4 regions of the Brevibacillus sp. SKDU10 genome follow, and region 1 is predicted to be linked to each of the others. Evidence: riboswitches for the same ligand, from Rfam matches in the RefSeq annotation. Region 1 holds a riboswitch; each other region holds the start of a gene.
The links. Region 1 has a riboswitch for S-adenosylmethionine ahead of AYJ08_RS08830 (DUF1722 domain-containing protein). Riboswitches for the same ligand answer to the same signal wherever they lie in the genome.

Region 1 (7,817 bases):
GTTTAGCGTTGTTTCCATAAAACCGTATAGGAAGGCTGGAATCAAAGCCAGCCATGTCATTTGGATGACCATTTTGTACTTTTCTCTTGATTTAACTACCTTTTTTCCATCGTTTGCTTTTACTTCAGGTGGGAAGGCGTTACGAATTTGTAACAACATGAAGAAAGCCACCAGATTACAAGCAACAAGTGCCATAAAAGGTGCCCACAAGCCAAACGGCATTAAATTAATGGCTAATGGTCCTACGCTAAAACCAGCTCCATAAGAAAGACCGTATAGCGAAAGATCACGCCCACGTCGCTCTGGTGTAGATGTTGCCGTCACCCAGATCTGACTGGTATAATGCAGAGCAGAGTCGCCCATTCCCATTATCAAGCGGAGGACAAACCATACACTAAGCGATGTAAACAATGGAAGTAACAAAGTGGAGAATGTCACCAGTACAAGCCCTATAAATAGACATGTCCGATAACCCCATTTTCGTAAAAAGATTTCCATCAATGGCGACATAATGAACATTCCGACATAGAGGGCAGCAGCATTCAAACCGTTAGAAACAGCAGAAATGCCGCGTTCCTCTAACAAGATAGCTAGCAAAGGAAGCGTCAATCCCTGAGTAATACCAGCAATAAAGACCACTACGAGCAATGTTGTAAAAGTAAAGCGCGAAGATTTCATGTATGCGATCTCCTTTCCATTAGAAGATCATACACCGTATCCCTACTCTTCCACAACCCTCTACTTTTTCTAAATTTACTTTAAAGGCTTCCCTGCTGAAGCTGATACATCTTATAATAGATGCCCTGCTTCTCCATTAACTCCTCATGGTTCCCCTGCTCAACGATCTCTCCCTGTGACAACACCAATATAACATCATCATCCTGAATGGTTGACAGTCTATGAGCAATGATAAAAGTTGTTCTTCCTTGCACTAGAACCTTCAAAGCATCCTGTATCGCCGATTCCGTCTCACTATCAATACTAGCTGTTGCTTCATCCAAGACAAGAATACCTGGATTTGCTGCTAATGCTCGAGCAAAGGAGATCAATTGACCACCTTCCCCTTGCAAGTCTCAAAATTCAGTCAATTATAAAATGGGACTCCTAGCTTCCCTCTCTTTTTTTCGCTGCTTCCATTCCTGCTGTAGCATTCCATATACAGCATGGTCCACATAATGATCGTACAACCATTCATTTCCTCTAATAATTCCTTCTAATTGAAACCCTAGCCGCTCCGGGATAGCACGGCTTTTCTCATTTTGTACAGCGGCTGCAATTTCTACCCGATGTAAATTCCACTTCCCAAAAACCAAGTAATCAACATATGCCTCGACTGCTTGGGTCATGATGCCCTTCCCCTGAAATTCAGCCCCCAGCCAGTAGCCAATTACCGTTTTACGATGATTCCATTCGATAAAATTGGCGGCAACTCTTCCTGCAAGTTGGCCTCGATACCAAATCGAATAGTGAGTTCCCTGCATATTTGCTGCCTGTTGAATCGCAATACGGATATTATTTTCCGAATCCTCTACATCTCGCACATTATCTAGCCACGGCAAAAACTCCCGTAAATAATCTCGGTTTTTTTCTATTAAAGCAAAGGTGACTGCTGCATCCTCAATGCGAACTTCCTTTAGCTCCAAATCAGGTGATATGACGATATTTTTCATGCTTCTCCCCCTTTTTTTGGCCTTTTTTGATGCAATAGATTGAACAATAATTCTCTAAAAAACAAAAATCACCTGCTTGCCCTGTTTAGTAGGACAGCAGATGATTCTGTTTGATTGCCACTTTACTTTTGTAGGACCTGCTCCCGTTCAACGGTAATCTCTCGCACGATCGCCGTGATATCTGTGATTTCTGCAAAATGCTTACGATTGAGAATGAAGGATTGGCCGATCTCTAATGCAAGTCTTTCGGCTTCTGCTCGAAGCTCCTCTTGTTCAATTCTATTTAAATCAGCTACACCTGCCAGTCCAATCACGCGTCTTAGGATTTTGCACCCAGCATATCCTGCCGTATCCTGTAAGACCTGAGATACATAATCCTGCCAAAAATCAGGAACATGCGCACTACGCTCCTCCGCTTTTTTATGCCACAGACGAACGAATTGCGATACAAACTCATTCCAGACGTTTTCTATTGTATCCAATAAATAAAAACGATACTTCTCCCGTTTCTCTATGTCCGCTTGGAGACCGTGCTGACCTGCATAATTTAAGACAAGATTAGCTATTACAGCCCCGATGTCAAAACCTATTGGTCCATAAAAAGCGAACTCGGGATCAATCACCTTTGTACTTGTTTGGGTGACAAAAATACTACCTGTATGCAGATCACCATGCAACAAAGCTTCTGCTCGTGTCAAAAAGTCGTATTTTAGCTTAGCAATCTCTCGACGTAATGCGTGATTTCCCCATATTGCTTCTACGTCTTGGCGGATAAGCGGATTAAAATTGTTGGTCTCATGGTCTTCATAAGGATCAGTAAATACAAGGTCTTCCGTAATTTTACATAGCTCTGGATTAATGAACCTGCTCACATTAGCCTTTTTAGCAAAAGGATTCATTCCAAGATCAGAGGTAAAAAATAAGGTATGAGCCAGAAAAGTTCCAATATGTTTAGCGAAATGCGGGTATATCTCTCCTTCAATAAGGCCTGTACGAAGCAGCTTATGATCACCTGCATCCTCCATAATCGTCAAAGCCAGCTCCGAATTGTGATGGTATACCTCAGGTACTAAATCCCCTACCAGCTCTCGCTGAATTTTGAGCGCCTCTGCTTCAATCCGAGATCGGTCCAGCGTTAACGGCCATGATTCGCCAACCACGCGGGCATAAGGCAAAGCCTGCTTCACAATGACACTTTTACCGGTCGCTTCATCCGTTATTCTAAAAACCAAATTTAAATTGCCATCACCAATTTCTCGGCTAACAAGAGACGCATCTTGTGTAAAAATCGTTCCCTGATTCTGTACGTATAAAATGGACTCTTGAACCGATAACGCTTGATACCCCATATCTTTTCCTCTCCTTTTCCCACTCTAGTATCGGTTGATGTATTGATCGTAATGTGCCAGGGGATGGACGATTCCTCCTAGATTGGCTAATAAGCGATACTTGGTTAATAGATTAACTTGATACACGCCGACTCGCTCCCAAACTTCCCATGGCTCAAGAATCTTCCACTGCCCCAAATCCTTTGCAATAAAAAAATCCTTGCCGCGAAACCGAATCCATGCATGACTGCTAGGAGCCTCCGGTGAAAATATGCGAGACCGCGACAAATAATCATCACCATATTCCATAGCAAGCAAGAACAATATACGATGGGCTTCCTCCCAGTTCCTTTGCAATAAGACATGCCAGGAGCCGCTTTCTTGCTCCGTAAGTTTTCCGCGCAGATGACCGAATGCATGACTCAAGGCATTACAGGCATTGCCTGAATCAATAGGCTGTTTTCGCATCTTCTGAAATTCATGTAATAACTGTTCTGCAAATATACTCCAATCGCGCTCTCCTGTTTCGCGAGACGTTTTTACTTGATCCCGAAATGCTTGTGATATTTGCTTATATTTTTGGTAACACCTCATCATGACCCAATACTTATGCTCTGCCCATATCTGTTCACACCATGCTTTGCTTACCAAAGAAAAAGAAAACCTCTTTTCCGAAGAAAAGAGGTCGTTTTGACATGCCATATTCATAAAACGTTCCCCCTTATCTACCAGAATTTTAAATGTCTCTGCAGGAATTAGCACCGTGCACATGCCAGGTTAGCGGCTATGTGTCGGTTGCTGGGTTTCATCGGGCCAGTCCCTCCACCGTCTCTGGATAAGGTATCCATAAGTATATGTAATTGTAGGTGAACACAGGTTCCTATCCTGCGTAGCTAAAGCCTCATAAATGAATCGTTAGTAGAAATATACACAGGTAAGCCAGTTATGTCAAACAATTTAATCAACTCAGTTTTTATTTATAAAAAGGGTTGACGCATGTTACAAAAAGGGATAAGATGATCTCCAAGAAACAGCTTCTATTTTGACAATTACAACAATTACCTAGCTCTTATTGAGAGAAGGCGGAGGGACTGGCCCTATGATGCCCGGCAACCCTCGCATCGGGATAAACGATGCGAAACGGTGCTAAATCCTACACATAATCGTGCTGTACTGATTTATGTGAGAGATAAGAGAAGAAGATGATCTGTCTATCGGACGCCTCCTTCTCTTGAAGGGGGCGTTTTTAGTTGATAAATTCTCTACCTACAAGGAGGTCATCCATGAGTACAGATCGAATCCTCGTAACCTATTTAACCCAAGCAAAGGATTTACAAAAAAAAGCGGAAGGCATTGCAGTTGGTATGACAGTAGGCTCATGGACGGACCTTCCTCTGGCAAAGCAGGAGCAGCTGCGCCCCTATTTAGGTGAAGTAGCAGATGTATCTCCTCTTGAATCCACCTCATCAGGTGAAACACGAGGTTATATCACGATCAGTTATCCAACAATATGCTTTACACAGGATATCCCTTCTCTTCTTACAGGGATATTCGGCAAACTATCAATGGACGGAAAAATCAAGCTGGTAGACATTCAGCTTCCTCCTTCTTTTTTACAAGGCTTTCAGGGTCCAAAATTCGGCATAAAAGGAATACGGGAAATAACCGGTGTGCATGATCGTCCTTTATTAATGAGTATTTTTAAGTCATGCACAGGTTTGTCACTAGAGGAACTAGAAGTGCAGTTTCGTGCCCAAGCAGAAGGCGGCCTTGATTTGATTAAGGATGACGAAATTTTCTTTGCTGATGATAAAGCTCCATTTATCCAACGCATCAGACGCTTCAAAGCCATCTCAGATGAAATTGCAGCACAAACCGGTAAGCCTGTCTTGTATGCCGCTAACCTTACAGGACCTAGCTCACAGCTTATTGAACGGGCGAAGCAAGCTGTCGATGCAGGTGCTTCCTGCCTTTTGTTTAATGCACTTGCTTTTGGCTTCGATCTCCTGCAACGTCTAGCAGAAGATCCAGACATTCAAGTGCCAATCATGGCACATCCCGCACTCGCTGGCGCCTATTATCCTAGTCCTGATTACGGCATAGCCGCTCCGCTCCTGCTCGGTAATCTATTGCGTTTAGCCGGGGCTGATTTAGTGTTATTCCCTTCTCCATACGGAAATGTGGCACTAGATAAGAGCGAGGCTAATCAGCTAGCTAATCATTTAGTTGAGGAATACGGTACCTTGCAATCTGCCTTCCCTGTTCCATCAGCGGGTATTCATCCCGGATTGGTTCCACAACTGTACGCCGACTTTGGCCTAGATCAGGTTGTTAACGCAGGCGGCGGCATTCATGGACACCCACTCGGAGCAACAGCAGGCGGTCGAGCGTTCCGTGCCGCTATTGATGCATCCGTGAATGGAATCAGTCTTGCAGCAGCAGCTTCCGACTCTAATGAACTGCGACTTGCGCTAGAAAAATGGGGAGGTTCTGCATGACAAAACAGCTAGTGCTTTTTTGCGATTTCGATGGAACGATTACGGAAAAAGACAATATCGTGGCAATCATGCGCCACTTTCATCCCCCGGGCTGGGAAGAGTTAACCGAACAAATTTTGACGCAACAAATATCCATTAGAGAAGGCGTAGGAAAGCTTTTTTCCCTGCTTCCCTCTTCACTCGAGCATGAAATCACTCAATTTGCTGTAGAGAATGCCCGCATCCGCCCTGGTTTTGCAGAGTTTGTGGATTATTGCCGGCAAGAAAACGTGACTCTGCTCATTACAAGCGGAGGTATAGATTTTTTTGTTCATCCGATTCTTGCTCCGTTTCAGCTCGATGGCCCGATTTATTGTAATGGCAGTGATTTTAGCAAAGAGAGAATAAAAATTACGTGGCCGCATACCTGCGATGAGCATTGCCAAACAGATTGTGGAATGTGTAAAACTACCATTATTAGAAGCTATGATGCTACCGGCTATACACGTGTTGTCATTGGGGATAGTATCACTGACTTGGCAGGGTCTCGAATTGCTGATTTTGTCATTGCCCGTTCCTTCCTGCTAGAAAAATGTAAGGAAGAAAATTTATCACATAAACCATTTACTACTTTTTATGATGTGATTTCAATTATTAAAGCCAATAGGGCCAAACAGGAGGGGATTGTGCTATGACAACAACACTTGAACAGCGCACCGCCGCTTTTAAAAAATTAGATGAGGTAAAGCTAACGTTTGCCAGAAGAGATTGGTTTCCGGGCACAAGCGGAAACCTCTCTATTAAAATCAGCGATGTACCCTTACAATTTGCTGTGACCGCCAGTGGCAAAGATAAAACCAAACTATCGCCAGAAGATTACTTGATCGTTGACGGCGATTGCAATTCTGTAGAGCCTACCAATTTGAAGCCCTCTGCGGAAACATTAGTGCATGCTGTTGTCTACCAAAGCATTCCTGATGCTGGCGCTTGCTTTCATGTACACACGATTGCCAACAATGTGATTTCCGAGGTGTATGCGCAAAAGCAAAGCTTTACTATTCATGGTCAGGAATTAATCAAAGGACTAGGCATTTGGGAGGAAAATGCTCTTCTTAACGTCCCGATTGTCGAAAACTATGCAGATATCCCTACTTTAGCAGCGGCTATTAAAGAGGCGATCAAGCCTGATGTACCCGGCGTGTTAATCCGCAACCACGGAATATATGCCTGGGGTCGTAATGATTTTGAAGCAAAAAGACATATAGAAGCTTTTGAATTTCTATTTGAATATCAACTGCGCTTATTGCAAGTAGGTAATTTATCTGCAAAAGCGTCTGGTATTGCCATTTAATTTAGTCTGATTAAATAAATAATTCATAAGATTACAACATTAGGAGGTCCTTCTTCATGGCAAAAGTACGTTTTCACGATACCAATGAATATATTGAGGATAGAGAGGCCGTTCAGGCTTTTTTAAACTCGCAGGATGTTATCTATGAATATTGGGGTGTAGATCAATTAGATCCTGCTTTACGAAATAATTACGCGCCAACTGATGCTGAAAAACAGCAAATTTTAGATACCTTCCAAAAAGAGATACAAGATATTAGCGAACGCCGCAGCTACACCACAGCAGACGTCATTGTCCTAAGTGACAAAACGCCAGAGTTAGATAAAAAATTAGAGAACTTCGTCAAAGAACATCATCACACGGATGATGAAGTCCGCTTTTGCGTAGATGGTCATGGTATTTTTGCCATTTTAGGCACAGACGGTCGCTACTTTGATGTAGAGCTATCCCCCGGCGATTTAATCTCTGTTCCTTCTTCCTATCGTCATTACTTTACCTTAATGGAGGATCGGAAAATTATTGCGATTCGTCTGTTTGTAACTCCTGCTGGTTGGGAAGCGATTTACTAGGAGCTGTATTAAGCGAACATAAGAAAATAGGGAAAGCTTACCCTTAAGCTATTGCCTAGTTTTCCATAGCATAAAAAAACGCTTGGATCATCTGTCCAAGCGTTTTTTATATTCCCTATTCAAGCCACGAGCTGCATAGCATCTGTAGCTATCTACTTAGGCTGTAGCTTTTTATCTAGGCTGAATCAAAGACTCCTGCTCAACCACAATTTTCATCGCTTGCCCAATCGCTGGTAGGCTCTTTGTTGTCATAGGACCATAGAATCCATAGACTTTCGTCCCTTTACGCAAGTCCTCTGCTTTTAATGGACTATTATCTTTTGCGTCGATAATCGGAGTATCTTTTGCTAGATTTAGCGCAATCATCTCAAAGGATTGGTCATTTAGCTTCTCGCCTTTAATCACTACCTGCATGGTTCCAT
Region 2 (7,817 bases), on a different contig from region 1:
TTCTGTCAGGATGATGCACACGTATTCGTTCGTCCTGATCAAATCGAAGCAGAAATCAAAGGCATGATCCAACTTATTGATAGAATCTACAGCGTATTTGGCTTTAAATACAGTGTAGAGCTATCTACTCGTCCAGAGGATTCCATGGGTTCTGATGAGCTATGGGAAATTGCAGAGAACTCTCTGAAAAACGTATTGGATGAGCTAGGAATGGAATACGAAATCAATGAAGGCGATGGGGCATTCTATGGTCCTAAAATTGACTTCCAAATTACAGATGCTCTGAAACGTAGTCACCAATGCGGAACGATTCAACTAGACTTCCAATTACCTGAGAAATTCGACCTAAGCTATATTGGTCAGGATAATGAAAAGCATCGTCCAGTTGTCCTGCACCGTGCTATGTATGGTTCACTTGACCGCTTTATTGGTATCTTGGTGGAGCACTATGGTGGAGCGTTCCCAACTTGGCTTGCACCAATCCAAGCGCGTTTGATGACAATTAACGAAGTGCATGTTCCTTATGCAGAGGAAGTGCGCAAGCAATTGCTGCAAGCAGGTATTCGTGTTGAACTGGATTCTCGTAATGAAAAAATTGGTTACAAAATCCGCGAAGCTCAAATGCAAAAAATCCCGTACATGCTGGTTATCGGGGAAAAAGAGATGGAAGAGGGAGCTTTATCCGTACGCAAACGTGGAGAAGGCGATCTAGGCAGCAAGCCAGTTGCTGAAGTGTTGGCTCATCTTCAAAACGAGATTTTAGAGAGAAAATAAGATGCAAAGCTTGACAAATACCTAGTTGTTATGTAAAATTACTGGGTGTGATAACTTCACATTTCGAGATTGAAGCAGAAGCGCCCAGCTTCTCACCTGAATCGACGTCTAGCTGGACAGTTGACGGGTCTAACGTATGCAAAGCCTCCGATTGATTCGTTGTTTTGCTAAAGGTGAGATTAAATGCGGGCGCTATAGCGTCCGCATTTTTATGTATGTGGCGGTTGATGATCATTGATCGCCACATGCTTATGAAAAGCTTTCAACTATGCAAGACCAGCTTTTCTATTATCCGTTTTTGCTCTCGAAAGACTATGGAGGTGGCAAATCATTAGCAAGGATCAAATGTTGGTAAATGAGGCGATTCGTGCTCGAGAAGTACGCTTAATTGGTGCTAACGGTGACCAACTAGGTGTAGTACCACTAAGAGAAGCATTACGTATTGCACAAGAATCTGATTTAGATCTTGTAAACGTAGCTCCTACAGCAAAACCTCCCGTTTGCCGTATCATGGACTTTGGTAAGTTCAAGTATGAGCAATCGAAAAAGGAGAAAGAAGCTCGCAAGAATCAAAAAATTGTTGAGCTGAAGGAAGTTCGTTTTTCCTCTAACATTGAGGAACACGATTTCCAAACGAAACTTCGCAATGTGCTAAAGTTTCTGGGTGAAGAACACAAAGTGAAATGTACGATTCGTTTCCGTGGTCGTGAAATTACCCACTCTGAAATCGGACAACAGGTGCTGGAACGTGTAGCAGCCGCTTGTGAACAAGTAGCAACGGTTGAACGCAAACCAAAAATTGAAGGTCGTAGCATGATTATGATCTTAGCTCCAACTCCGAAATCGGAAAAATAGGATACGAGACAGGAGGATTTCCCAATGCCTAAAATGAAAACTCACAGTGGAGCAGCAAAACGCTTCAAAAAGACTGGTAGCGGTCGTTTGAAACGTGATTCTGCTTACACGAGCCATTTGTTTGCTAACAAGAGCACTAAAGCGAAGCGTCATCTTCGCAAAGGTGGAATGGTTTCTAAAGGAGACCAAAAACGCATTGAGCAAATGATCACTTACTTGTAAGATTGATTTCTGCTCATTTTCCGCAACGAAAAATTTTCTAGCATGAGCCCCATAAGCGTCGATATAGAGACCGCCATGCTATAGATCAGGAGGAATTGATTATGCCAAGAGTAAAAGGTGGCATTGTGACACGTCGTCGTCATAAGAAAATCTTGAAATTAGCCAAAGGTTACTTTGGTTCTAAACACCGTCTGTTTAAATCCGCTAATGCACAAGTTATGAAGTCCCTGATGTACGCTTATCGTGACCGTCGTCAGAAAAAACGCGACTTCCGCAAATTGTGGATCACTCGTATCAATGCACAAGCTCGCATGAATGGTCTTTCTTACAGCCGTTTAATGCACGGTTTGAAACTAGCTGGCGTTGAAGTAAACCGCAAAATGTTGGCTGATCTAGCTGTTAACGATAAAGCAGCTTTCAACGACATTGCTGCAGTTGCTAAAAGCAAATTGAACGCGTAATACCGTTCTTTTAGAAAAGGCTGTCGAATTTACTCGGCAGCCTTTTTTGATTGATGCGAAAGAAAACCACTTGACATCGTTTAAAGTGTCTGATAATTTTAGAATCAACACAAATTGAATAGCATGACTTCTTATCCAGAGAGGCGGAGGGACTGGCCCGTTGATGCCCGGCAACCACTTGTTTATTGCAAGATGGTGCTAATTCCTGCAGGACAATTTTGTTCTGAAAGATGAGAAGGTTTGCTTACGGATTTCTTTGCGTAGCCAAAGCCTTCTTTCATCGAAAGAGGGCTTTTTTGTTTGGAAATAAGGCGAGATAGAGGAGTGGAATCAGGATGCATATTGACACACGTTTGGCACAAATCGGGGTAGGGAAAGACAAAACAACAGGATCGCTCAGTTTTCCGATCTATCATACAACAGCTTACCGACATCCAGCATTGGGGGAAAGCACAGGTTTTGATTATACGCGGACGGCTAATCCGACGCGAGCGGTACTTGAGGAAGCAATCGCTGATTTGGAGGGAGGAGACGGTGGCTTTGCCTGCTCTTCCGGAATGGCGGCGATACAAACCATTTTAGGCTTATTCTCCTACGGCGACCATTTGGTTGTTTCGCTCGATCTGTATGGCGGGACATATCGATTATTCGAGCAAATCATGAAACGATACGGTATAACCTGCACGTATGTTGATATGTGTCAGCCAGAGCTAGTGGAGGCTGCTATTACTAGCCGGACACGCGCTTTGTTCATAGAAACCCCTACCAATCCCCTGATGCAAATTACAGATTTGAGATGCATGATTGATATTGCCAAACGCTATCAATTGCTATCCATTGTTGACAATACATTTATGACCCCCTATTATCAGCGACCGTTGGAGTTAGGAGCAGATATCGTCTTTCACAGTGCTACGAAGTATTTAGCTGGACATAATGATGTGCTATCTGGCTTGATCGTGACGAAGGGTGCTGATCTGACCGAAAAGATTGGTTTCTTGCATAATTCTATAGGAGCAGTGCTTGGCCCGCAGGATTGCTGGTTGGTGATACGTGGATTAAAAACATTGGCATTACGCATGGAGCGTCATCAGTCAAATGCTTTTGCTGTGACTGCATTTTTGCAAACACACCCAGCGGTGTCAGAAGTCTTTTACCCTGGATTACCTACTCATCCGGGATATGATAGTCAGACTAAACAAGCAAGTGGCTACAGCGGAATGGTTTCCTTTCGCATTAAGGAACAATCTATGGTCGCTATCTTTTTAGAGCAATTACGAGTGATTTCATTTGCAGAAAGCCTAGGCGGTGTAGAATCCTTATGCACCTATCCCGCAACACAGACACATGCAGATATACCAGTAGAAGTACGGGAGCATGTAGGAGTCTGCAACCGATTGTTGCGTCTGTCAGTAGGAGTTGAACATCCAAAAGATTTGATTGCTGACCTAACCTTTGCTTTGGATAAATGTTTACAAATAGAGGAGTGTATCCGATGAACTTTGCAACCAAAATCCTTCATGGTGCGTGTGGAATGGATCGTGTAACGGGAGCTTCAAGCATCCCAATCTACCAAGCCTCTACTTTTCATCAAAAAGATATTGATCAGCCTGGTACCTACGATTATGCAAGATCAGGGAACCCTACGCGGCAGGCGTTAGAAGAAACGATTGCAGCGTTAGAGGGGGGAGAGCGGGGATTTGCTTTTTCATCTGGAATGGCTGCCATTTCCAGCGTATTTCTTTTATTTTCAAGTGGCGATCACTTGGTAGTGGCCGAGGATGTCTATGGCGGGACGTTTCGCTTTTTAACAACCGTGCTCGAACGGATGCAAATTGAAGTGACCTTTGTGGATACAACTCAACTGTCTTTAGTGGAGGCAGCGATTCAACCCAACACGAGGGCCATATTTTTAGAAACACCCTCCAATCCGACATTGAAGGTGACTGATTTGCGTGGGGTTATTGCAATTGCGAAACGACACGGGCTTTTGACGATCGTGGACAATACTTTCTTGACTCCCTACTACCAGCGACCGCTGGAGTTAGGAGCTGATATTGTGTTGCATAGTGCAACCAAGTTTATCGGTGGCCACAGTGATGTGGTTGCAGGTCTGGCAGTGACAAAAACAAAGGAAATAGGACAAAAATTATATGCGATTCAAAATGGATTTGGCGCCATTCTTGGCGTACAGGATAGCTGGCTAGTGATGCGGGGCTTAAAAACCTTAAAGGCACGTTTGGATATTTCAACCCGAAATGCTGCAATTGTAGCAGACCATTTAGCAGAGCATCCTTTGGTCAAAAATGTCTATTATACGGGTTTGCCGACTCATGCTGGTCACAAAATTCAGGAGAACCAAGCAAATGGACACGGGGCTGTGCTTTCGTTTGACTTGGGAAGTCGAGCGCGGGTGAAGGCTTTATTTGAAAATGTGCAATATGCTCTCGTAGGAGTTAGCCTTGGCGGAGTGGAGAGTATTTTATCCTATCCAGCGCAGATGTCACATGCAGCGATGCCGAAAGCGGAGCGAGAAAAGCGTGGCATTACAGATGGATTAGTAAGGCTATCGCTTGGTGTAGAGGATGTAACGGACGTATTGGCAGACCTAGAGTGTGGCTTGAAGGCGGGGGAGAGCATAGAGGAGCAGGTGAATGTGTAGGGATGAGGAAACGTAGTAAAAAGTTTGGCTTTATCGGAGTAAACCATTCTGTTTACTAAAAATAGGGTAAATCATGTATGAAAAAAAGCAATGAAAGCAAAAAGAAATCCAGCCTCTCTCTGACCTCCTATCAGATTTAGCTGGATTTCTTTTTGTGTTAGGAAATAGCAAACACGTATCCTTTCCCTTTTTCTATATACTTTTTTTCAAGTAAGGTACTAGTTTTTATAGTGGGAGTTGGGTGGAATTGTCGCTTGGTAAGAGCATGAGCGGTGTGAAAGGCTGCTTCCTCCGTTTCCGCAATAACGGCAGCTACCAGATTTTTTTCCTCAGTTGTTACAATCTCGACATGATATAGATACATGATATTCCCCTCTTTTCATACTTGCTGAGCTTAAATGAGCGTTCTAACAATACCCGCATTAGATGACTCTAGCTAATCAACCAGTATTCTCTACACATTCACACTTGCAATAATCTGTGTAAAATGCTCCTGAATGTTAGCGACTCCGAACCTACGAGCGAACTGGTGAAACTTTTCTCCCGATTCACGGTTGGTTTTAAACAATTCCACTAGCTGAGCGATAACAGGAGCTACTCGATCAGCAACAACACGCCCTTTTAAACGGCTATTAAATTGGGCATCTGGACCAAGACTGCCCCCGACGAAAAAATCATAGGCGTCCACTGTTCCTTCTGCTGTTTTAACCAAAGAGCCCTGTAGTCCAATATCGGCGATCTGTTGCTGACCACACGAATTGGGGCATCCGATCATGTGAATTCTTATGGGGGTATCGATTTCCACATGTTCATCTAGCCAGTGAGCGATAGAAGCCATCCGCGCTTTTGTCTCAACGATTGCCAGATTGCAAAATTCATTGCCCGTACAGGAAACAGCGTGCCCAATAAATGTTCGTGGGGTCGGGGAATAACGTGTAAGTAAGGCTTCTGCAAGCAAGGAATCCAGATGTTCATCGGGAATGTTTGGCAGGATGATATTTTGGGAATTGGTAGTCCGTATCGAGCCGTTTCCATAACGATCGGCTAAATCGGCCAGCTCGGCTAAATCCTCAGCAGTGAGTCGTCCCACAGGCAATAATAGTCCCACATAATGTAAACCGGGCTGTTTTTGTTTATGGACACCAGTAAAGTAGCCTGCATTCCAGCCAACTGTCCGATCGTCTCCGCGCTCTTCTAATGGCCCAGTCAATTCAAGTAATTTCTCAGTAAATTTTTCAGGACCCCAATCTGCCATTAAAAATTTAAGACGAGCCTGATGTCTCTTTTCGCGATAACCATAATCTCGAAAAATACGCGTCACAGCATCTGCTACCTTTACAACCTCTGTGGGCAAAACAAAGATAGGGAGCTGCTTTGCTAGATAAGGCTTGGCTGACAAACCGCCGCCTACCCAGACATGAAAGCCAATCTGTTCCTGACCATGTATGATTTTAGAGGCCGGCGTAAAAGCGAGATCATTTATCTCTGCATGGCCGGTATTATAGATATTTGCTGAAATGGATAATTTATATTTGCGTGGGAGGTTTGAGAATTCAGGATTTAATAAAAAATGCTCTTCCAGTTGTTGTACTAGGGGTTCGGTATCCATGAGTTCGTGAGGGTCAATACCTGAGAGCGGATTGCCGACAATTGTACGCGGAACATCTCCGCAAGCCTCATAAGAGAATAATCCTACATGCTCTAAGCGATCAAATATATCAGGGAGATCAGGTGTAGTCAGCCAATGAAACTGCACCGCCTGTCGGGTTGTGATATCTACTAGATTTCGCCCGTATTCCCGACTGATATCTGCGAGAGCTCTTGCTTGATCTGCTCGTAAAATCCCTCCTGGAATTCGGACTCTCATCATAAAAAAACCGTTGCCTTTAGGTTTTTGCTCATAGATTCCTGCCCATTTAAAAAAGGCGAGATCGTCAGCGGAGAACGCTTGATAGCCCTTTGAACCTAGTTGTCGAATCTTCTCGATAATATCCAAGCCGTCTCGTTCTAATTTTGTTAGTTCAAATGCATTTAATTTGCTCTTATCTGCTTCCCAAGGGCGAGATTGTTGATTGCTCATTTTCAATGATCCTCCCTTAATTCATATTATTTTTGTCGGAATACTTTGAACTGAGTATAACCGCTGGAAACAACGAGGTCAACGATAAAAAAACGAAATAGTTTGAATTGACACAACAAAAATAAATGACTATCATGTAGGGCAAAAGCTTCTAAATCCTACTTTTCAACTAGGTTTTAATTCTCAGGAGCTTATCTATTCTCTGGTAAGTGTCTGAGCAATCTCAGTAGGCAAGTATCCGCAGGGGAACGTGCTACATAAGATGAGTAGGTGATAGCTGAGGAGGAGAGATAGAGGAATGAACAAATTGACCTTACCCGAGATTGGATCGTTGGCCAATCGGTTCGAGCATGCAAAAGCAGAGGAATTGTTGACTTGGGCAACTGAAACTTATGGTACCGGCATTGTACTTGCATCTAGCTTCGGGGCCGAGGATGTGGTGCTAATTGATATGCTGCAAAAAATTGCGCCAAAAACGCCTGTATTTTATCTGGATACAAATAAACATTTTAAAGAGACGTATGAAACGCGTGATCGACTTGAGAAGCATTATGCCATCTCTTTTATTAGGGTGTCACCGTTACTGACCCTAGAAGAACAGCGTATCCAGTATGGAGATGAGCTGTGGAAAAGCAATCCTACAGCCTGTTGCAACATTCGTAAGGTAGAGCCGCTAAAACGTATTTTGAACAACTATGAGGCTTGGATTACAGGGATTCGCCGCGATCAGGCTCCAACGCGTGCCAACAGCAAAAAGATAGAG
Region 3 (7,817 bases), on a different contig from region 1:
ATTTTTGCAAGGAAAACGGGATTATTTCGATTGCCCACACACCATATCCGACTAATTTGTGTACAGAGGGAAGCGAGGAACAAGCGGCAATGGTGGCTTCCGTACGCAATGATTTGGAGATTGCGGACGCATGTGGCTCGATTGGCGTTGTTGTTCATTTTGGGCAATATAAAGGAAATCACCCTGATCCGTTATTTGGCTACCAATTGATGATTCGTTCGTTAAATGAAATTTTAGAAGGCTGGACAGGTAATGCACTTCTTTTACTTGAAAATAATGCTGGTCAGAAAAATAAGATGGGGATGACATTAGAAGAGCTTGTACAAGTGCGTGCATTGATCAATCGACCCGAGCTTGTCGGATTTTGCTTCGATACCTGCCATGCCTTTGCAAGTGGATTATGGACAGGAGGGAATTGGGAAGAGGTGCAGAAGCGAGGCGAGGAATTAGGATATTTTACTCATTTGAAGGCCGTTCATCTCAATGATTCTCGCTATCCTACCGGTTCTTATCGTGATCGTCATGCTGATATTGGTTGGGGAGAGATCGGTGCTGATAGGCTAGGCGAATTGATTAGAAGTAGGGTTATTCGTGAGGTTCCCCTATTTTTAGAAACGCCTGAAGAACGACCGGGTGGGCATAAGTCAGAAATCGCTTTTGTCAAACAATTGTTTGCAAGTCCACAGTAGGATATGATTAGAGGGACCGTATTTCAGAACGGATTTTACGAGACAGAGGAGATATTATGACACGCACAATTAAAGTAACCATTCACAGCTTTGATAAAATCAAAGAAAATTTAGCTGACATTAATGAACTAAAACTTTATGAAGAAGCAAATGGCAAGGTCTTAGAAGCAGAAATTGAATCAGATGGCTATGCAATTGTAGATATTACAGAAGAAGATTACATTGAATTAGCTCCAGAAGAATATGAGCTAATGATTATGGAATGGAAAGTGGCTGGCAAAATCGACGAGCTGATTTTAGAAACGATGTCAGACCCTAATGATGATAAGGCAATGCTATATCGTGGTGTTGACCCTATTGGAACTGTAAAAATAGAGCCCGTTTCCCTACCGAAAAAGCTGGTTGAGCAATTAGCAAAAGCTTGGTTTTCGACACCAAAACCAGCTATTGAACCGAAAATAAACGAAAAAGAGTAAAAGGAACATAGATGAGAAGCGTTTAGGTAAAGCATGATTAAAAAGAGGAGGGAAAGCCCTCCTTTTTTGATGATGAGTTTGATGAATTTTTTACCAAAAATAAAAGGGCGCCCATTGTGTTAGGGGCCCTTATTTTTCTTACATTTCCTCAGGAGCTTCCAATCCCAATAGACGGAGTCCTTCTTTTAGTACAACAATAACTGCTGCTACCAATTGTAGGCGAGCTTGTTTTACTTGTTCATCCTCTGCGACAATGCGGACATGCGCGTAGAATTTGTTGAAGGTTTGAGCCAGATCAATTACGTATTTTCCAATCTGCGAAGGATCGAATTGATCGCGAGCCTTTTCCAGAATGCTTGGGAACTGCAATAGAGTAGTAACGACTGCCCATGTTTCTGGACCCTCTAGAGCTTTATCTACTACTGTTACAGCTCCTGGCTGGTACCCACCTTTTTTCAATAGAGAGCAAGCGCGGGCATGAGTGTATTGAACGTAAGGCCCTGTTTCCCCTTCAAAAGTAAGCATTTCTTCCCAGGAAAAGTTGACATCGTTTAAACGGTAATTTTTCAAGTCATGGAAGATAACGGCACCTACACCAACTTGGCGAGCAACCTGTTCTTTATTTGCAAGAGAAGGATTTTTCTCTTGGATTACTTTAAGTACATCTGCGATTGCTTGAGACAATACTTCTTCCAACAGAACGACTTTCCCTTTGCGAGTGGACATTTTTTTACCGTCTTTTAACATCATGCCAAATGGAATATGATGCATATTGTTAGCCCAGTCATAGCCCATTTTTAGCAAGACCTTAAATAGCTGTTGGAAATGCAGGCGTTGTTCTCCGCCAACCACATATAATGCTTTTCCAAAATCATATTGCTCATGACGATACAAAGCAGCAGCAAGGTCGCGGGTTGCGTAAAGGGTAGCACCGTCACGTTTTTTAATTAAGCAAGGAGGCATGTCGTACTCATCCAGAGATACAACCATTGCGCCTTCGGATTCTGTTAACAATCCTTTTTCCTCTAATAAATCAACAACGCGATCCATTTGATTATTGTAGAATGCTTCTCCATTGAAGGAGTCAAAGGATACGCCCATTAATTCATAGATCTTTTTAAATTCTTGTAAGGATTCGTCGCGGAACCATTGCCATAATTGCTGGGCTTCTTGATCGCCGTCCTCTAATTTCTTGAACCATTCACGACCTTGATCTTCCAGTGTTGGATCGTTTTCTACTTCTTCATGGAAGTGTACATACAGCTTGAGCAATTCTTTAATAGGCTCAGCTTTTACTTTATCTTCATCGCCCCATTTTTTATAGGCAACAATCAGTTTACCAAATTGTGTACCCCAGTCCCCCAAGTGATTGATGCGAACTGGCTGATAGCCATGCTTTTCCATGATGTTTGCAAGTGCATTCCCGATAACGGTTGAGCGCAAATGCCCCATCGAGAAGGGTTTAGCAATGTTTGGAGAAGATAAGTCGATTGGTACCTTTTTACCAGCACCAACATTAGTTGCACCATATGCAGACCCTTGCTCTAGAATCGTTTTAATACAAGAGGTCATAACGCTGGTTTGATTATAAAACAAATTGATGTATGCATTTGTCACCTGTACATCCTGTAAGAAAGGCAGAGAAATCTTAGAAGCTAGCTCCGTTGCAATCATTGGTGGTGCCTTGCGCAGAGCTTTAGCTAATTGGAAGCAAGGGAAGGCTAAATCACCCATTTGTGGGTTAGGAGGAGTTTCGAGCATGCCAAGGACACGTTCGCAGGAAAAATCCTCTACGCCCATTTCAGTTAGAGCAGCAGAGATTTGTTCAGCTACTAGTTGTTTGTAATTCATGTTTATTTCATCCTTTCTTTTTAATCAACATAAATTTTCAGGGAATATGTAATCATTCCGTGGAGAAGTGGGATACATCATAAATATAACCATAGGGTATACAAGCACAGAGCGCTTTGATTAGATACAGCGTAAGATTGTTCAAAGCAACAACAGCAAAAAACCCCCCGTCTCTTTTGGATAGATATCAGTAAAAATCAATCCGTAAAGAGACGAGAGGTTATTTTATCATACTCCCGCGGTGCCACTCTTCTTGTTCTTTTCAATTAGACCAATAAATGATCGTAATTGGAAAAAACCTGCTTGATAGCTGTAACGGGCAAACCCGGCAAGCTCTATACATTGTCAATAGACAAGATTCAAGCTGCGTCTCCGAGGTGCGCTTCATCATGGCCGTTCTATCAGGCTTCCACCAATCCTGACTCGCTAGTAGCACGAACCATCATTACTCTCCTCATCATCGAGTACATGGCTATATAGCGTCTAGTATACCCAACAAAAGGCATTCTAGCAAGCAAGGTTTATCATTGGTTCTTTTTTTGCTGATCCCATTGTGGAAAATAATATTTGGTAAGGGCTTCTTTATCAGCGGCAGAGGCGAATAGTTGTTTGTATTGCCGTAAGGAATCAAGGAGCGCACGTTCTGCTCTTGCTTCTTCCTCATTCAAAAAATTTTCAGTAGGGTCAAATGCTAATAAACGATCATCTTTTCCCGTACGCCAATATGCGGTACGCCAACATTCAGGATAATGATATGCTTCCTCACCAAATAAAAGACCCACGACTTGATCAGTGGATAAAGGAAGATAGAATTCATAGGTTTCATGATTACCTCCTGCCATAAGATCAAGGTGGCAAGTTTGGTAATGCAAATAGTGCTGTTCACTCTCATGATGTTTTACGACAGTGTAGATCTCAAAGTCCGTCTCTTCTAGTACCTTTACTGGAATCAATGGGCCCTGAAACACAGATGTATGTAAATATGCTAGTTTGTTTCCCATGAAAAACCTCCATCTATCTTCCTTTTTATCCTAGCAAAGGTTCATTATCTCTACAAGCGAAGGAAGGAATGGATAAGAGATGAAAGGGGCATGTGCCTGCCCCTTCCCCTCTCCTATATTGGTGAGTGTACAAACCTGAGTAATGTTTTTTGGTTTCCTTATGGAGGTATGAAACATTGTAGAATCATGTAGAGGTGGACACAGATAAAAAAGAGCGTAACCGAATTCAGGTTTGCCGGTGAAAGAGCTTCTTATATTTTAGCAGCAGCCGCAAGAAATAATGACCAGTAGGATGAACAGCACTAAAATGAAGCTGAAATTATCACCGAAGAAATTTCCGCAGTAAGATGTACTCATGAAAGAATTCCTCCTTAATGGTTATATGTTTGAAGGTGTCGCTGCTTCGTTGCTAGTTATCGCAGCCGCAGCTTATGATTACCAGCAGAATGAACAACACTAGGATGAAGCAAAAACTCCCGCCTCCCCAGTTACCGCAAAACGATGTACTCATCTGGCAATTCCTCCTTCGCATTGTTATTCTACAGTCTATACATATCTGTCTATCTGGTGTGGGCTTACGCCTAGGGAAAGCAAAATTGGGCAGCAGGCTATAAAAAAATAAAAGATTGGGAGATAATCCATTGACGCCAATAATATCTGAATGTTAAGATACCTGTATTCAAAAGATGAACAAAGCGTCATATTGATTTCTAACTAAATATGATTTCTCTTATCTAGAGAGGCGGAGGGACTGGCCCGAAGATGCCTCGGCAACCGATAGATCAGGTGCCAATTCCAGCAGGGCTGTTTGCCTTGAAAGATAAGAGGGGATAAGTTCCTACTTAACGAACATAAGTAATCCTCTTCTTGCTTTCAGGCAGGAAGGGGATTTTTTTATTTGCCAAGTCTAATGGAGATTACGGAGGGGTATGGGGGATGAACAAACCAACATTGCAAGAGCAGCTAGCACGAAAAATATTGATACTCGATGGTGCAATGGGAACGATGCTACAGCAGGCTAATCTCACAGCGGACGATTTTGGCGGTGAGGAATATGAAGGCTGCAACGAACTATTGAATGTAACAAGACCAGATGTCATCCGGCATATTCATGCTACCTATTTTGAAGCAGGTGCTGACATTGTGGAAACAAACACATTTGGAGCAACAGATGTTGTTTTGGCAGAGTATGACATAGCAGATCGAGATTATGAACTTAATCTGGCGGCTGCACGTATTGCTAAAGAAGTAGCAGATGAATTTAGCGCGGAGTCATGGCCACGTTATGTAGCAGGTTCTATGGGGCCCACTACGAAAACCCTTTCGTTAACAGGGGGCGTTACATTTGAGCAATTAATTCATGCGTACTATCGCCAGGCTAAAGCATTGATGGAAGGTGGGGTAGATGTATTACTGTTGGAAACCTCGCAGGACACATTGAACGTAAAAGCTGGCGGCATTGGCATACGTCAGGCATTTCAGGAGCTTGGCTATGAGCTGCCTATCATGATTTCTGGAACAATCGAACCGATGGGCACGACTCTGGCAGGTCAAAACATCGAGGCCTTTTGCGTGTCGATTGAACATCTCAAACCGATCACGATTGGTCTGAATTGCGCGACAGGTCCGGAGTTCATGCGTGATCATTTACGAACCTTATCTGATCTGGCTTTGTGTGGAATCAGTTGTTATCCCAATGCAGGTTTACCTGATGAGAATGGTCATTATCACGAGTCACCGCAGGGGTTAGCAATGAAAATGAAAGCATTTGCGGAAAAGGGATGGCTTAACGTAGCGGGTGGTTGTTGTGGTACCACACCCGAGCATATTCGTGCGCTACACGAAGCATTGCAAGGTATTACACCACGAGAAAATAAAAAGTCTCATGCAGCTGCTGTATCAGGCATTGAGGTGCTCTATGTTGAGGACGACAATCGCCCTATTTTTGTAGGGGAGCGTACCAACGTGATTGGATCTAAGAAGTTCCGTGACTTGATTGCTGCTGGCCAATTCGAGGAAGGATCAGACATAGCACGGGCACAAGTAAAACGAGGAGCCGCTGTTATAGATATTTGTTTAGCAGACCCTGACCGTGATGAGTACGAGGATATGGAGAAATTTCTTCCATACGTAAGCAGAAAGGTAAAAGCACCGTTGATGATCGATTCCACGGATAAAAAGGTAGTGGAGCTGGGCTTGAAATATTCTCAGGGGAAGGCAATCATTAATTCGATTAATCTAGAAGATGGTCTAGATCGTTTTGAAGAGGTTGTACCATTGATTCATAAATATGGAGCGGCCGTGGTTGTCGGGACCATTGATGAAGCGGGAATGGCAATCACTCGTGAACGAAAGCTGGAGGTAGCTACACGTTCCTATGATTTGTTGGTAAATCAGTTTGGAATTAATCCGCAGGACATTATTTTTGATGCTCTTGTATTTCCGGTAGGAACAGGCGATGAGCAATACATTGGTTCAGCACAGGAAACGATAGAAGGTATCCGCCTTATTAAACAACATTTCCCATTATCTAAACAAATTCTGGGTGTGAGCAATGTTTCCTTTGGATTACCCCCGGCAGGTCGTGAGGTTTTAAATGCGGTCTTTTTATATCACACAACATTAGCCGGGCTTGATTACGCGATTGTTAACACCGAAAAGATAGAACGTTATGCTTCGATTTCTGAAGAGGAACGCAAGCTGGCAGAGGACTTGTTATTTCATACAAACGATGAAACCTTAGCAACGTTTACTGATTTTTATCGGCAGAAAAAGAAAGAGGTTGTAAAAGAGGTATCCAATCTGACGTTAGAAGAACGTTTAGCTAATTATGTGGTGGAAGGCTCGAAGGACGGATTAACCCCAGATTTAACCCTCGCTTTGGAAAAATATGAGCCGCTTGATATTATTAATGGTCCACTTATGAAAGGGATGGAAGAGGTTGGTCGCCTGTTTAACGGGAACCAATTGATTGTAGCAGAAGTGCTGCAGAGTGCAGAGGTCATGAAGGCGTCAGTTGCCTTTTTGGAACCGCATATGGAAAAGTCTGAGTCAACCGTAAAAGGAAAAATCTTGTTAGCTACTGTTAAAGGCGATGTCCACGATATAGGTAAAAACCTAGTGGAGATCATTTTATCCAATAATGGCTATGAGGTAGTTAATTTAGGGATTAAAGTTGCACCGGAGCAGTTGATTGCTGCGTGTCATCAGGAAAAACCAGATGCAATTGGTCTTTCAGGTTTATTAGTAAAATCAGCGCAGCAGATGGTGATTACTGCGCAGGATTTGCGAAGCTCTGGCATTGATGTACCGCTGATGGTTGGAGGAGCGGCGCTCACCCGTAAATTTACGACAAATCGAATTGCTCCTGAATATGAAGGCATCGTTTTATACGCAAAAGATGCGATGGATGGCCTGGACCTAGCTAATAAATTGCAAGATCCGCAAGCTCGACTGAAGCTGGTAGAAGAATTACAAGCGCAAGCGACAGTCAACCAAGCTCAAATAAAAGAAAAAGCTAGCGAATCAGTTGTTATTCCACAGCCCGAAATGATTCGCTCTGCGACAAGCATTACAACACCGGTCTATGTAGCACCTGATTTGGAGCGCCATGTCTTGCGCAACTATCCGATTAACCATCTGCGTCCTTACGTTAATTTACGAATGCTGCTTGGAAAGCATCTTGGCATCAAGGGCAATGTCGATAAATTAATCGAATCAGGCGACAAGAAAACGACCGAATTATATGAAATTGTAGATGATTTGCTAAATGAAGCGATCCGTAGTCAGATTTTGCAGGC
Region 4 (7,817 bases), on a different contig from region 1:
CAAAATACTCGATATTCTATCTGTATACGCCGCTGTGTGGAACCTGTCAAATTGCTAGTCAGATGGTGACGATGCTAGAACAGCTCTTTCCTGCAGTAGTGTTTTACCGAGTTAATATTAATATTCATAAAAAGCTGGCACAAGACTGGAAAATTACCAGTGTCCCATGTCTCATTATTTACCAGCGTGATAGAGAAGTAGCACGAAAGTATGCCTTTGAATCCGTACCAGATCTATATTCTTGGCTACAATCACTTTCTATATTTCAATAGGAATCGGGTACATGCCCGATAAAATAATTTTCTAACTCTTCAAAATATAATTGATTGATGGTAACATAGTTACGTATATCGTTACTTGTAGAAGGTAAAGGGGGATTCTGTGTGAAAGGTAAATTAAGTAAGGCAAGGTTCGTTTTGGCCGTATTTTCAGCCCTAATGCTTTTGATTGCAACTGCTTGTAGTCAGACTAGCACAGCTCCAGCTAACAACCAAAACGGAGCAAATTCTGGAGTTCAATCTGCTGCAAATGAGTCTAAAGCCACTAAAGTCGGAATTGTGCAAATAATCGAACATCCAGCTTTAGATGCCGCGAGGGATGGATTTATAGCCAAAATGAAGGCAAATGGTTTTGAAGAAAATAAAACTGTGGTATATGATCTTCAATCTGCACAGGGAAATATGGATACGGCGATTCAAATTGCCAAAAAATTCACTGGCGACAAGGTTGATCTCATTCTTGCTATTGGCACCCCTGCTGTACAAGCAGTAGCACAAACGACCACAGATATCCCTATCCTGTTTACCGCAGTGACCGATCCAGTAAGTGCCGGATTAGTTAAATCAATGGATAAACCTGGTGGCAATGTATCTGGCACTACAGACATGAATCCCGTAGAAGAGCAATTATCATTGATTAAAAAAGTAAAAGCCGATGCAAAAAATGTAGGTGTAATCTATAACTCTGGGGAAGTCAATTCAAAGGTGCAGGTAGATCAAGCGAAAGAGGTAGCTGAAAAGTTTGGGCTAACGATCATAGAAGCTGCTATCACAAATCCAACAGAAGTAAAGCAAGCGGCAGAGTCTATGGTAGGTAAGGTGGATTCCTTTTATGTGCCAACAGATAATATGGTAGTAGCCTCTATCTCAGCAGTTGTGAGTGTTGCGGAAGCACAAAAAATTCCTGTGGTCGCTGGAGAAGAAAATTCCGTAAAGAGTGGGGCAATTACTACCTTTGGTATTGATTATAGCCTGCTCGGTGCGCAAACAGGAGATATGGCTACTAAAATTCTTAAGGGAGAAAGTAAGGTGGGCGATATGCCAGTGGAATCCCAAAAGGAAATGAAGCTGGTCATTAATAAAAAGGCAGCCGAAAAAATGGGCATATCATTGCCGCAGGATCTCATAGACAAAGCTGTACAAACCTTTGATCAATAAGCAATTGACAGAGGAGTTAAAGAGGGGGAAGCAATGAACATTGCCATTGTTGGAGCATTTGAACAAGGACTACTCTTCGCAGTCATGGTATTGGGCGTTTTTTTAACCTTTCGAATTCTGAATTTTCCTGATTTGACGGTGGATGGTAGTTTTGCCATGGGAGGAGCCATTGCGGCTATTCTTATTGTAGACGGAATGAATCCATTTGTAGCAACCGCACTTGCCATGGCAGGCGGCGCGATTGCTGGAGTATTTACTGGGGTTCTGACGACAAAGGGAAAAATAAATGGCCTTCTGGCAGGTATTTTAACCATGATTGCATTATATTCAATCAATCTACGGATCATGGGGAAAAAATCAAATGTACCACTTTTGCGAGAGGAAACACTCTATACGAAAGCCCAGGCAGTCTCAATATTTGACTTTCAAATCTATGGTGTCTCATTAGCGAGTTCTATTGTATTTCTCATCATGGTGTTGATTGTAAAGTTAATTATGGACTGGTTTTTGCATACAGATCTGGGACTAGATATTCGAGCCACAGGCGATAATGATCGGATGATCCGTAGCTTCGGGGCTAATACAGATACGACTACGATTATAGGTCTGGCGTTATCAAATGCGCTGGTAGCTGCTTCTGGAGCTTTAGTAGCGCAATATCAGGGCTTTGCTGATGTAGGGATGGGAATTGGAATGATCGTCATCGGACTTGCTTCCGTCATTATCGGGGAGGTGTTGTTTGGGACAAAAAGTATAATGCGACTTACGCTCGCAGTCATTCTTGGTTCCATTGTGTATCGACTGGTGATTGCGTTTGCTCTGCGGCAGGGTTTCCTTGCGTCCGATATGAAGTTGATCACGGCAATTATTGTAATCATTGCTCTAATCTTACCGAACATCATGAAGGGTGTTTGGAAAATAGGGAGAACGGTGAAAGGAGGGTAATGATCGTGTTAGAGATAACCAATGTCACCAAGGTGTTTAATCCAAATACCGTAAATGAAAAGATTGCCCTTAACAACATACATGTAAAACTCGAACACGGGGACTTTGTGACAGTGATTGGTAGCAATGGTGCAGGAAAATCTACTTTGATGAATACGATATCTGGTGGAATCATCCCTGATACAGGAAGTATCTTTATTGATCAGCAGAATGTAACGAAACAGGGTGAACATAAGCGAGCCGCTTTGATTGGACGAGTATTTCAAGACCCAATGGCAGGTACAGCTCCACAGATGACAATTGAGGAAAACTTGGCTATCGCTTATTCTCGTGGGCGTCACCGTACGCTTTCATTGGGTGTAACCAATAAAAAAAGAGCGTTTTTTCAAGAGAAGCTGAAAATATTAGACCAAGGATTAGAAAATCGTTTGAAAACCAAGGTTGGGTTTCTATCTGGTGGACAACGTCAGGCGTTGAGCTTGCTGATGGCTACGTTTATCAATCCTAAATTATTACTGCTGGACGAACACACGGCTGCTTTGGACCCAAAACGGGCTCAGTTAATTGTTGATTTGACCAAAAAAATAGTGGAAGAAAACAAATTGACTACGCTCATGGTCACTCATAACATGGAACAGGCCCTGCATATGGGAAATCGATTATTCATGCTGCATGAGGGGCGGATTATTTTGGATCTTCCCCAAGAGACGAAAGCACAAATGACAACAAAAGACTTGCTACAGGCGTTTGAGGAGGCAAGAGGCGGAGAAGCTTTTTCAGAAGATCGATACATTTTAGCATAAGCCGCCTCTTGTATTTTTAAATATTCAGAACATTCAACCAAGTAAATGGCGAAAGAGGGACAAGACATGAAAGTAAATCAAAAATCACTTGCAATCGTATCTTCAATTTTATTGGCTGGAGCAGCTTTGTCAGGGTGTGCAGGAGGCAATAATGCGACATCAGGCACTTCACAGCAGAAGGGGAGTGAGGGAGGGAGTGGCGCAGCAGGTGGAGACAAGATTGTGATTGCGTTAGTTGGTCCGCTCTCAGGTTCTGCTTCAGATTATGGTGACTCCGCCAAAGCAGGTGCCGAATATGCACTAAAATTAAAGCAGAAGGAATTACAAGACTTAGGTCTTAACGTTGAATTAAAACCTTTAGACGACCAAGCAGAACCTAAACAAGGTGTTGTTAACGCACAGATGGCGATTAACGACAACGATGTAGTAGCGGTTGTAGGTCACGTGACTACGGGTTCATCCTTGTCTGCTGTAACAGCTTATGAAAAAGCTGGTTTGGTCATGGTATCGCCTTCTACAACAGGGCCCGAATTTACTGAGGGAGGTAAAAAAGTAGCACATCGTATTTGTGCACGCGACGACGAACAAGGAAGAAAAGCGGCTATTTATGCAAAAAATACCTTGCATGTAAAAAATGCGATGGTCATTCATGATAAACAAGCGTACGGCCAAGGCTTAGCCAATGAAGTAAAGAAGCAATTTGAGAAGGATGGTGTTACCGTTCTAGGTTTTGAAGGCTTGACTGTTGGTGAGAAGGACTATAGTGCAGTGGTGAACCAAGTGTTAGCGAAGAAGCCGGAAATGGTCTATTTTGGCGGTTATTATGCAGAAGCCGGAATTTTAATTAAGCAGTTGCGGGAAAAAGGGTTTACCGGTGTGTTTATGGGCGCTGATGGTCTTGATTCTGCTGAGATGTTTACGATTGCGGGACCTGCAGCAGAGGGTGTCGTGTTTACCTCCACTGTTGGTGACGTAAGAGCAACAGAAGAAGGGAAGAAATGGATACAGGAATTTGAAGGCTCGACAGGCAAAAAGCTGGGGATATTTACCTCGTTTGGCTACGATGCCATGGCTGTAGCTATCAATGGGATTGAGGAGGCGGCTAAAGCGAATGGCAACAAAAAGCCAACTCGTGCTCAAGTATTCGAAGCCATTCACAAAACACAAGATTTTAAAGGACAGTTTGTACATGTTTCTTTCGATGATAAAGGTGACAATAAGAATGCTCAGGTGTTTATTTATAACTATGCAGGCGGTTCAAAGAAATTTGAAGGTGAAGCAAAATAATCTATTGACATGGATAAGGACCCAGGTGTAATATCTGTTGTAAGAAAAAACGTTACAAAATTTAAAATACTCTCTTATCAAGAGTTGGCTGAGGGACTGGCCCGATGACGCCCGGCAACCTAATGTCTGTTTGACAAGACATCAAGGTGCTACCTCCTGCAGGGAAACCTGAGAGATAAGAGGCGTAGTGGGTTTCCATATACACAAGCCTCTTTTCTTAGGAAAAGGGGCTTTTTTATATCATCGAGTAGAACCCAGCTTTGAATGAACCAATGTAATTGTACATTTTTTCACAAAAAGAGATAAATGAAAAAGGGGAGAGACATGATGAAAGGTCTAATTAACAAAGGTTTTGTCTATTTATTCGCAATATTCTTTCTAATAGGGGGTGTGCTAAGCGGTTGTGGTGCAACCTCTACAACTTCTACATCAAAAGCCGATAATGTGTCAGCATCAAGTAGTGAAGCTGCTGGGGGTCAACCTACGACAGATAAGAAAAAGCGAATTGCGCTGGTGGTGCAATTTAATATTGGATCGTTTTCATCTCAATATATTGCAGGTGTGAAGGAAGAGGTAGAGAAGCTGGGGGGAGAACTGACAGTTTTAAGCGGGGATAATGACCTTGCTAAAATGGCTTCACATCTGGACGCGGCTGTTACCCAACAATTTGATGGCATTTTGCTGGATCATGGACGTGCAGATAGCTTAGCACCAGGTGTTCAAAAGGCCTTGGCTCAAAAGACTCCAATTGTAGCTTTTGATACAGGATTAGATATTCCGGGAGTAACAGTAGTAGAGCAAGATGATATTAAATTGGCTGAACAAACACTAAACAAAATGGCACAAGACACAGGTGGCAAAGGAAATATTGTGAAGATATGGGTAGCTGGTTTTACTCCAATGGAACGTCGTCAAATCGCTTATAAGGCATTTATGGACAAAAATCCAGGCTTTAACGAAATGGCTGCATTCGGATCAGCTTCTGCCAACACGGCTTTGGATACGCAGGCACAAATGGAAGCGATTCTGAAGCAGTATCCAAACAAAGGAGATATCACAGCAGTTTGGACTGCTTGGGATGAATTTGCCAAAGGTGCGACACGCGCGATACAGCAGGCTGGACGCAATGAAATTAAGGTATACGGCATAGATATGAGCGATGAGGATTTGCAAATGCTGCAAGATCAGAATTCACCATGGGTTGCAACGGCAGCCGTAGACCCTTCTGATATTGGACGGGTACAGGCACGATACTTATTTAAGAAGCTGAAGGGAGAGCAGGTACCAGATAAGGTAAGCTTGAACCCTGTGCTAATCACACGTGAACAATTGCCTAAGGAGCCTGTGAAAATGGCAGATTTGAACAAGTACGTGAAGGAATGGGGCACGAGCACACAGGGCCAATAGGAAAGGTAGCGGAGAATGGGGTTTGGCATAGAGGTTGCCAGACCCCTTGTAAAATCCGCCCATAGAAGGGGAGAGACACGTTGACAGCATTAGAGATGAAGGGGATCAAAAAAGCATTTCGCTCTGTCCCAGCTTTACGCGGTGTGGATTTTACTGTAAGGCCTGGTGAAGTTCATGCTTTGCTTGGGGCAAATGGAGCGGGTAAGAGTACGTTGATGAAAATCATGACAGGTGCTTATGCATTAGACGCTGGCCAAATTGTCATAGATGGAAAAGAAGTTAGTCTGACCGAGCCGCAGGACGCCAAGGCACATGGTATCCAATGTGTATATCAGGAAGTGGATACAGCACTCATTGGATATGGAAGCGTAGCGGAGAATATTCTGCTGGAGGGCTTTGTAGAGAGGGGACGCTCTCCTTTTATTAACTGGCGAAGCTTGGAGGAAACAGCAGCCCAAGCACTCAAGCGGCTAGGACTTGATATCCCTATGCAAAAAAAGGTTGAGGAACTAACGTTATCCGAAAAGCAGTTGGTGCTTTTAGCTAAGGCGATTGCTCAAAAGGCTAAAATTATTATTTTAGATGAACCAACTGCTCCTTTAAGTCAAGCAGAAACGGTGCAGTTATTCCAGATCATCAAACAATTGCGGGAACAGGGGATTGGAATCGTATTTATCTCTCACAGAATGCCAGAGGTCTTTGAGATCAGTGATCGAATTACGGTTTTACGAGACGGGGAGCTAGTCTTGTGCAAGCATGCAAAAGAGACCAATCCGCATGAGGTTATTACCAGTATGCTAGGAAAGGCATTGTCTCAGGAATATCCCAAAGAGCAGGTCAAAATAGGAGAGCGGTTGCTTGCGTGTAAAAATGTAGTGGCTGGATCACAAGTACGCAACCTTTCCTTTACGGTTCATGAAGGTGAAATTGTAGGGATTGCAGGTCTTGTGGGGGCAGGAAAGTCGGAATTAGCTCGGGTTCTATTTGGAGCTGACCCACTGATCTCAGGAGAAGTGCACAAAAGAGGGAAAAAGCTGAAATGTACATCGCCAAAAGTAGCTGTTGATGAGGGGATTGCCCTGATTCCCGAAGAGCGTAGGCGAGAAGGCATCATGGCAGAAGAATCCGTAGCTGTTAATTTAACAATGACTACCCTTCATAACTATAGTCGATTCGGTTTCTTGCGCTCGCTGTTAGTAAATGAAGCGGTAAAAGGGCTGATTCAAGCATTACAGATCAAGGTAGCTAGCCCGCAGTTGCCTATTAGCTCATTAAGTGGAGGAAATCAACAAAAAGTAGTGATTGGGAAATGGCTGGCTACGGAAGCCGATATCTTTATTCTGGATGAGCCGACGAAGGGTGTTGACGTGGGAGCGAAAGCAGAAATCTATAGAATTATCGGCAATTTGGCTAAAAATGGAAAAGGGATTGTGTATCTTTCTTGTGAGTTCGAGGAGCTTGTAGGGATTGCAGATCGCATTTTGGTCATGTACGACGGGTCCTTCGTTAAAGAACTAAGCCGATCACAAGCAACAGTGGAAACCATCATGTATTACGCGAGCGGAGGACAGTAGTATGGCACAAGGAACAGCTAAAGATAAGCTTTTACATCTTCTATTTCGATATGGAACATTAGGTTTTATTGCGTTTATCATCGTTTTGTTTAGCATAGTAAATGAGTATTTTTTCACATTTAACAATATTACTGGTATTTTACAGTCCATTTCTATCGTTACGCTTGTTGCTATTGGAGTTACGTTTACTCTTATTGTCAATGGCTTTGACATGTCAGTAGGCTCTATCGTCTCACTAGCTTCTGTCGTGTCAGCCTCTATCATGGTCTGGTTTGAACAAAGCGTGTGGTTAGCCGTTTTGGTACCGATTGTTATAGGAGGTTTGATTGGATTATGTAATGCTTTTCTGGTAGTAAAAGTGAGAA

Region 2: linked by a shared signal. The riboswitch ahead of AYJ08_RS00475 (aminotransferase class I/II-fold pyridoxal phosphate-dependent enzyme) and the one ahead of AYJ08_RS08830 (DUF1722 domain-containing protein) in region 1 are both predicted to bind S-adenosylmethionine.
Region 3: linked by a shared signal. The riboswitch ahead of metH (methionine synthase) and the one ahead of AYJ08_RS08830 (DUF1722 domain-containing protein) in region 1 are both predicted to bind S-adenosylmethionine.
Region 4: linked by a shared signal. The riboswitch ahead of AYJ08_RS04780 (sugar ABC transporter substrate-binding protein) and the one ahead of AYJ08_RS08830 (DUF1722 domain-containing protein) in region 1 are both predicted to bind S-adenosylmethionine.

What each region holds. Positions count from the first base shown of each region.
Region 1 is NZ_LSSO01000138.1:80,211-88,027, reverse strand. It holds gene AYJ08_RS08850 (MFS transporter) at 1-678, opposite strand, end outside; partial or broken gene AYJ08_RS08845 (multidrug ABC transporter permease) at 759-1,052, opposite strand; gene AYJ08_RS08840 (GNAT family N-acetyltransferase) at 1,089-1,670, opposite strand; gene mtnK (S-methyl-5-thioribose kinase) at 1,793-3,019, opposite strand; gene AYJ08_RS08830 (DUF1722 domain-containing protein) at 3,044-3,706, opposite strand; SAM riboswitch class I at 3,717-3,840, opposite strand; SAM riboswitch class I at 4,065-4,194, shown strand; gene AYJ08_RS08825 (2,3-diketo-5-methylthiopentyl-1-phosphate enolase) at 4,282-5,496, shown strand; gene AYJ08_RS08820 (2-hydroxy-3-keto-5-methylthiopentenyl-1-phosphate phosphatase) at 5,493-6,170, shown strand; gene AYJ08_RS08815 (methylthioribulose 1-phosphate dehydratase) at 6,167-6,826, shown strand; gene AYJ08_RS08810 (cupin domain-containing protein) at 6,883-7,395, shown strand; gene AYJ08_RS08805 (copper amine oxidase N-terminal domain-containing protein) at 7,567-7,817, opposite strand, start outside.
Region 2 is NZ_LSSO01000002.1:87,673-95,489, forward strand. It holds gene thrS (threonine--tRNA ligase) at 1-774, shown strand, start outside; gene AYJ08_RS23225 (hypothetical protein) at 803-1,009, opposite strand; gene infC (translation initiation factor IF-3) at 1,120-1,629, shown strand; gene rpmI (50S ribosomal protein L35) at 1,654-1,851, shown strand; gene rplT (50S ribosomal protein L20) at 1,953-2,312, shown strand; SAM riboswitch class I at 2,441-2,549, shown strand; gene AYJ08_RS00475 (aminotransferase class I/II-fold pyridoxal phosphate-dependent enzyme) at 2,648-3,811, shown strand; gene AYJ08_RS00480 (aminotransferase class I/II-fold pyridoxal phosphate-dependent enzyme) at 3,808-4,974, shown strand; gene AYJ08_RS00485 (DUF3906 family protein) at 5,132-5,338, opposite strand; gene AYJ08_RS00490 (nitrite/sulfite reductase) at 5,429-7,054, opposite strand; gene AYJ08_RS00495 (phosphoadenylyl-sulfate reductase) at 7,353-7,817, shown strand, end outside.
Region 3 is NZ_LSSO01000008.1:21,195-29,011, forward strand. It holds gene AYJ08_RS01310 (deoxyribonuclease IV) at 1-689, shown strand, start outside; gene AYJ08_RS01315 (hypothetical protein) at 746-1,165, shown strand; gene argS (arginine--tRNA ligase) at 1,304-3,016, opposite strand; T-box leader at 3,222-3,486, opposite strand; gene AYJ08_RS01325 (hypothetical protein) at 3,541-4,017, opposite strand; gene AYJ08_RS22690 (YjcZ family sporulation protein) at 4,276-4,374, opposite strand; gene AYJ08_RS22695 (YjcZ family sporulation protein) at 4,427-4,549, opposite strand; SAM riboswitch class I at 4,745-4,844, shown strand; partial or broken gene metH (methionine synthase) at 4,954-7,817, shown strand, end outside.
Region 4 is NZ_LSSO01000068.1:34,723-42,539, forward strand. It holds gene AYJ08_RS04755 (thioredoxin family protein) at 1-272, shown strand, start outside; gene AYJ08_RS04760 (ABC transporter substrate-binding protein) at 438-1,436, shown strand; gene AYJ08_RS04765 (ABC transporter permease) at 1,470-2,381, shown strand; gene AYJ08_RS04770 (ABC transporter ATP-binding protein) at 2,387-3,184, shown strand; gene AYJ08_RS04775 (branched-chain amino acid ABC transporter substrate-binding protein) at 3,251-4,471, shown strand; SAM riboswitch class I at 4,543-4,653, shown strand; gene AYJ08_RS04780 (sugar ABC transporter substrate-binding protein) at 4,796-5,878, shown strand; gene AYJ08_RS04785 (sugar ABC transporter ATP-binding protein) at 5,959-7,452, shown strand; gene AYJ08_RS04790 (ABC transporter permease) at 7,454-7,817, shown strand, end outside.